Linked DNA regions of Actinocatenispora sera. The main gene of each other region encodes a partner of the protein of the gene in region 2 in a complex. Links are inferred from orthologs where the notes say so. Each region holds a gene or a part of one and is shown on either strand. Other genes may lie near its edges. The genes, in order: rpsJ and nusB.

Region 1 (3,112 bases), 2.7 Mb from region 2 along the record:
CGGGCCGCCGAACGCCTCGATCCGGTCGCCCGGAGCGAGGGTCACGATCGCCCGCTTGGTGTCCTTGCGCTTCCCGAAACCGGTCCGGGTGCGCTTGCGCTTGCCCTGCCGGTTGATCGTGTTGACCGACAGCACCTTCACGTTGAAGATCTGCTGGATCGCGATCTTGATCTGCGTCTTGTTCGAGTCCGGGTGGACCAGGAACGTGTACTTGTTCTGGTCCAGCAGGCCGTAACTCTTCTCCGAGACGACCGGCTTGTCGATCACGTCGCGCGGGTCGTTGAAGCTCACGCCGCTCATGCCTGCTCCTCCTCACTCGCCGAGGCCGAACCGTGCCCCTGCACGCCCAGGAACTCGTCGAGCGCGTCGCCGACGAACACCACGTCGTCGTTGACCAGCACGTCGTACGTGTTGAGCTGGTCGGCGGCGAGCAGGTGCACCTCGGGCGCGTTGCGCAGGCTCTTCCAGGTGAGCTCGTCCTCGCGAGCCACCGCGACGAGCACCCGGGCGGCCTTGGTCACCTGGCGCAGCGCGGTCAGCGCGCTCTTCGTGCTCGGGGTGTCCCCCTCGACCAGCGAGGAGACCACGAACACCTGCTCGGCACGCGCCCGGTCGGACAGCGCGCCGCGCAGTGCCGCGCGCTTCATCTTCTTGGGGGTGCGCTGCGAGTAGTCCCGCGGTACGGGGCCGTGCACGGTGCCACCGCCGGCGAACTGCGGCGCCCGGGTCGAACCCTGGCGGGCCCGGCCGGTGCCCTTCTGCCGGTACGGCTTCTTGCCGCCGCCGGAGACCTCGCCGCGGGTCTTGGCCTTGTGCGTGCCCTGCCGGGCCGCGGCCAGCTGAGCCACCACGACCTGGTGCATCAGCGGGATGTTCGCCTGGACGTCGAAGATGTCGTCGGGCAGCTCGGCCGAGCCGGCGTCCTTGCCCTCGCGGTCCAGTACCTTCACCTCAGTCACTTGACACCGCCCTTGCGCAGCGCCTGCTTGGCCGCCGTGCGGATCAGCACCAGCCCGTTCGTCGGGCCGGGGATCGCACCCTTGACCAGCAGGAGGTTGTTCTCCGTGTCGACGTCGACGATCGAGAGGTTCTGCGCGGTGAACCGGTCGGAGCCCATCCGGCCGGCCATCCGCACGCCCTTGAAGACGCGACCCGGAGTGGCGCAGCCGCCGATCGAGCCCGGCGAACGGTGCTTGCGCTCGACGCCGTGCGAGGCCTTCAGGCCATGGAAGCCATGCCGCTTCATCACACCGGCGAAGCCCTTGCCCTTGGTACGGCCGGTCACGTCGACCAGGCCGACGCCGCCGAAGTCGTTCAGCGTGACCTCGGCGCCCAGCTCGTACTCGGCGGCATCGCTGGTGCGGATCTCCACCACGTACCGGCGCGGCGTGACGCCCGCCTTGGCGAAGTGGCCGGCCCGCGGCTTGTTCACCTTGCGCGGGTCGATCGAACCGAACGCCAGCTGCACGGCCGAGTAGCCGTCCTTGTCCTCGGTACGGACCTGGGTGACGACGCACGGTCCGGCCTGCACCACGGTCACCGGGACGACCCGGTTGAACTCGTCCCAGACCTGGGTCATGCCGAGCTTGGTGCCCAGGATTCCCTTGACTTGCCTGTCCATCGTCTCGGTCCCTACAGCTTGATCTCGATGTCGACGCCGGCCGGCAGGTCAAGCCGCATCAGCGAGTCGACGGTCTTCGGAGTCGGGTCGATGATGTCGATCAGCCGCTTGTGCGTACGCATCTCGAAGTGCTCGCGCGAGTCCTTGTACTTGTGCGGCGAGCGGATGACGCAGAAACGGTTGATTTCCGTGGGCAGCGGCACCGGGCCAGCGACCTGCGCCCCGGTGCGCGTCACCGTCTCGACGATCTTTCGCGCCGAGGAGTCGACGACCTCGTGGTCGTAGGCCTTCAGCCGGATGCGGATCTTCTGTCCCGCCATGGTGGCTTCTGATTCCTTCTCTCGTGCCGCTGCCTGGCCAGGAAGCGGAGCAACCGATCTGTCCGAGCGCCCCGGAGTCCCCGACCTGAGGCTCCTGTGGTCCTTCTTCAGTCGATCGGAGAACCGATTCGACCGACCCCCGCGGTCGGGCGTGTCGCCGATTCAAGGTCATGGATCCGCCCGGAAACGGAAGGATCCACCTTGCTCGTCGTCACTGCCCGCAGTTCACCGAACTGACGGTGACCCGTGCGCGGGTCTCGACGCCTGGCACAGCCCCGCCCGGATGTCACACCCGGTCGATTTCGCTGGCCCCGCGCCGTGCGGCGCAAACCCCGCCCGGTAGACCGGCCCAGCCGGCCGAACACACGAGCAGACGCCCCGCGGACGCAACCTGTCTAGTATGCCGTACAGAGTGCGGCGAACGGAAACCGGGGTGACCGGATCCACCTGAGTGGCCGGCCACCCCGCTTACCCGTTACTTGATGATCTTGGTGACCTGACCGGCGCCGACGGTACGACCGCCCTCGCGGATGGCCAGCTTCAGCCCCTCCTCCATGGCGATGGGCTGGATCAGCTCCACCGACATCGAGGTGTTGTCACCGGGCATGACCATCTCGGTGCCCTCGGGGAGGGTCACCACACCGGTCACGTCGGTGGTGCGGAAGTAGAACTGCGGCCGGTAGTTGTTGAAGAACGGCGTGTGCCGCCCACCCTCGTCCTTGCTCAGGATGTAGACCTGGCACTCGAAGTTGGTGTGCGGGGTGATCGTGCCGGGCTTCACGACGACCTGGCCGCGCTCCACGTCCTCGCGCTTGATGCCACGAAGCAGCAGACCGCAGTTCTCACCGGCGCGCGCCTCGTCGAGGATCTTGCGGAACATCTCGACGCTGGTGACGGTGGTCTTGGTCGACTTCTCGCGGATGCCGACGATCTCGACCTCCTCGTTCACCTTCAGCGTGCCGCGCTCGGCGCGACCGGTGACCACGGTGCCGCGGCCGGTGATCGTGAAGACGTCCTCGATCGGCATCAGGAACGGTTTGTCGATGTCGCGCTCCGGCTCAGGGATGTAGGTGTCCACGGCCTCCATGAGGTCCTGGACCGACGTCACCCACTGCTCCTCGCCCTCCAGCGCCTTCAGCGCGGAGACCTTCACGACCGGCAGGTCGTCACC
Region 2 (3,030 bases):
ACGGTGGCCATCTCGGTGGCGGTGTCGAGCACCAGCGTGGCGGTGCTGCGGTCCAGGTCGGCCGCACTGAGCAGGTGGGTGATCATCGGCGCTCCCCTCCGGCGGCCGGGACGGTGTCCTCGCTCGGGCCGGCCAGCAGCACCGCGTCGGCGCCGTCGACCTCGCGCAGCAGTACCCGGACGCTTTCGGCGAGCGAGGTGGGCAGGTTCTTGCCGACGTAGTCGGCGCGGATCGGCAGCTGCCGGTGGCCTCGGTCGACCAGTACCGCGAGCTGCACCTGGCTGGGCCGGCCGAGGTCGTTGAGCGCGTCCAGCGCGGCGCGCACGGTGCGGCCGGAGAACAGCACGTCGTCGGCGAGGATCACCCGCTTGCCGTCGATGCCGCCGGGCGGCAGATCGGTCGGACCGACCGCGCGGGTGCGCTGCAGCCGCAGGTCGTCGCGGTAGAGGGTGACGTCCAGGGTGCCGACCGGCACCTGTACGCCCTCGAAGGCGGCGATCCGGTCGGCCAGCCGGGCGGCGAGCGGGACGCCACGGGTCGGGATGCCCAGCAGTACCGTGTCGGTGGCGCCGCGGGTCTTCTCCAGGATCTGGTGGGCGATCCGGGCGGTGATGCGGGCGAGATCCGATCCGGTCAGGATCGGTCGATGATTTCCGGGATCGGCCGCTTCGGTGGAATCCGACCTGTTCGCGGCATCGTGATCCGGCCGGCCTTCAGGCAGGCCGGCGGGTGGTGCGGTCATGTTCCAGACTCCTTCCCCGCCTCACCGGACGGGCCTTAAAGGACGCCATACGCGCGCTCAACAGTACCAACACTCAAATTGGCGCAAGTTTTCGGGTGACCAGCACTTGACCGACCGTCGCCCTTCCGAATACCGTCACGCTCCGTAGCGATTGCTGGGGAGAGACCTCGGCCATGTGAGTGGGAGTCAGCGCATGCCGTCTGAGTACGCGAAGTCCCTCGGCGCCCGACTGCGCGCCATCCGCCAGCAGCAGGGGTTGTCCCTGCAGGGGGTGGAGGAGAAGTCGGGCGGCCGCTGGAAGGCAGTGGTGGTCGGTTCGTACGAGCGCGGGGACCGTGCGGTCACCGTGGCCCGGCTGGCCGAGCTGGCCGACTTCTACCGGGTTCCGGTAGCGGAGCTGCTGCCCGACGGCGGCGGCACCCGGCAGGAGTCCGCCGGCAAGATCGTCCTGGACCTCGAGCAGCTGTACGAGCACACCGCCGACGAGCTCGCGCCCGTCGCCCGGTACGCGCGGGCCATCCAGCAGCAGCGCGGTGACTACAACGGCCGGGTGCTGTCGATTCGGGCCGACGACCTGCGGGCGCTCGCGATCGTGTACGACACCTCGCCGTCCGGCCTGGTGGAGCGGTTCACCGAGCTGGGCGTGCTGGTCGCCGACCCGCGCGCGCTGTTCGGCGGCTGAGCCGCAGCGACCCGACGAAACGGCCCACCGGAGGTTTCCGGTGGGCCGTTTCGTCGGTCGAACGGTCAGTTGCCGCCGCGCAGCGCCTCGGCGATGCTGCCGAGCAGGCCGTTGACGAACTTCGGCGACTCGTCCGTGGACAGCGCGGTGGCCAGCTCGACCGCCTCGCTGATCGCCACCGCGTCGTCGATCTCGTCGCGGTGCGCCAGCTCGAAGATCGCCACCCGGACGATGTTGCGGTCCACCGCCGGCATCCGGGACAGCGACCACCCCTGCGCGTACGTCGCGATCAGGTGGTCGATCTCCTCGGCGTGCCGCTGGTAGCCCTCCACCAGGGTCACCGTGTACTCCCGGACCGGGGGCTCGGCCCACTCGACCCGGCGGCGCAGCACCACCAGCGGGTCCTCGCCGCGCAGATCCGCCTCGTACAGCACGTCGAGGGCACGCTTGCGCGCCTTGGTGCGGGTCGACATGCCCGCGGGCGACGCCGGGCCGGATTCGGTCACCGTCGTCACGCTCAGACCCGGCCGAGGTAGCGGCCGTCGCGGGTGTCGACCTTGATCTTGTCGCCGATGTTGACGAACAGCGGCACCGGCACGTTCGCCCCGGTCGCGACCTGCGCCGGCTTGGTACCGCCGGTGGAGCGGTCGCCCTGCATGCCCGGCTCGGTGTAGGTGACCTCGACCTCGATCGAGGTGGGCAGCTCGATGTAGAGCGCGGTGCCCTCGTGGAAGCCGATCGTGACCTCGGCGTTGTCCAGCAGGTACTTCGCGGCGTCGCCGACGGTGGTGCCGGGCACGTTGATCTGGTCGTAGTTCTCCGAGTCCATGAACACGAAGTCCTCACCGTCCGCGTACAGGTACTGCATCGTGCGCTTGTCGACGGTGGCGGTCTCGACCTTGGTACCGGCGTTGAAGGTCTTGTCGACGACCTTGCCGTTGAGCACGTTCTTCAGCGTGGTACGCACGAACGCACCGCCCTTGCCGGGCTTGACGTGCTGGAACTCCACGACGGTCCACAGCTGCCCGTCCAGGTTGAGAACCAGGCCGTTCTTCAGGTCATTCGTGGTGGCCATACGCTTGGATGTCTCTTTCGTCTCGAATGCCGGGAACTCCGGCGGGGTGATGGCGGCTGGATACAGCAAACCCTGGGAAGTCTACCGAGCGGCTGGAGGCACGCCGCGGCCCCCGACTCGACCGTAACGGTCGATCGGGGCATGATCGCGACGGTGGATCGTAAGGAGGACGGATGACACAGCCGCAGGCGGCGCCCGACGAGCCCGGCGGAGGGGCCGGCAGCGAGGCGGGTCCCGTGCCGCCGGCCCGGATCCGACGGACCGTGACCGCGCCGACCGAGCTCGTCTGGCGTGCCTTCACCGACCCGAACGCGCTGGCGGCCTGGTTCTGGCCGCGCCGGCTCGCGCCGCGGGTCACCGCCGACGCCCGCAAGGGCGGCCGGTACCGCATCGTCGGGGCCGCCTCCCGCAGCATGACCACCGCCGTGGGCGGCGAGTACCTGCGGGTCGACGAGCCGACGTTGCTGGAGTTCACCTGGTGCTGGGAGGGCGCCGAGGAGACGGCCACCGTCACGGTGCGGCTGGCGACGT

Evidence for each region.
Region 1: the proteins of nusB (region 2) and rpsJ are in contact, whole or in part, in a solved structure (PDB 3D3B), measured with the Escherichia coli proteins. The link is inferred for Actinocatenispora sera from one-to-one orthologs.

The regions. Positions count from the first base shown.
Region 1 is NZ_AP023354.1:2,183,529-2,186,640, reverse strand. The notes cover bases 288-3,082. They hold rpsJ (30S ribosomal protein S10), read right to left. Parts: upstream 1,942-3,082; coding sequence 1,633-1,941; downstream 288-1,632. Other genes in these bases: tuf (elongation factor Tu), read right to left, coding at 2,417-3,082; rplC (50S ribosomal protein L3), read right to left, coding at 956-1,621; rplD (50S ribosomal protein L4), read right to left, coding at 297-959; rplW (50S ribosomal protein L23), read right to left, coding at 288-300. Outside these bases: more of rplW, read right to left, coding at 1-287; more of tuf, read right to left, coding at 3,083-3,112. UniProt on the Escherichia coli protein: Involved in the binding of tRNA to the ribosomes. Part of the processive rRNA transcription and antitermination complex (rrnTAC). The complex forms an RNA-chaperone ring around the RNA exit tunnel of RNA polymerase (RNAP).
Region 2 is NZ_AP023354.1:4,896,116-4,899,145, forward strand. The notes cover bases 194-2,906. They hold nusB (transcription antitermination factor NusB), read right to left. Parts: upstream 1,898-2,906; coding sequence 1,490-1,897; downstream 194-1,489. Other genes in these bases: pyrR (bifunctional pyr operon transcriptional regulator/uracil phosphoribosyltransferase PyrR), read right to left, coding at 194-742; bldD (transcriptional regulator BldD), read left to right, coding at 936-1,424; efp (elongation factor P), read right to left, coding at 1,942-2,499; Asera_RS23320 (SRPBCC family protein), read left to right, coding at 2,673-2,906. Also shown: Asera_RS23295 (aspartate carbamoyltransferase catalytic subunit), read right to left, coding at 1-86; more of pyrR, read right to left, coding at 83-193; more of Asera_RS23320, read left to right, coding at 2,907-3,030. UniProt on the Escherichia coli protein: Part of the processive rRNA transcription and antitermination complex (rrnTAC). The complex forms an RNA-chaperone ring around the RNA exit tunnel of RNA polymerase (RNAP).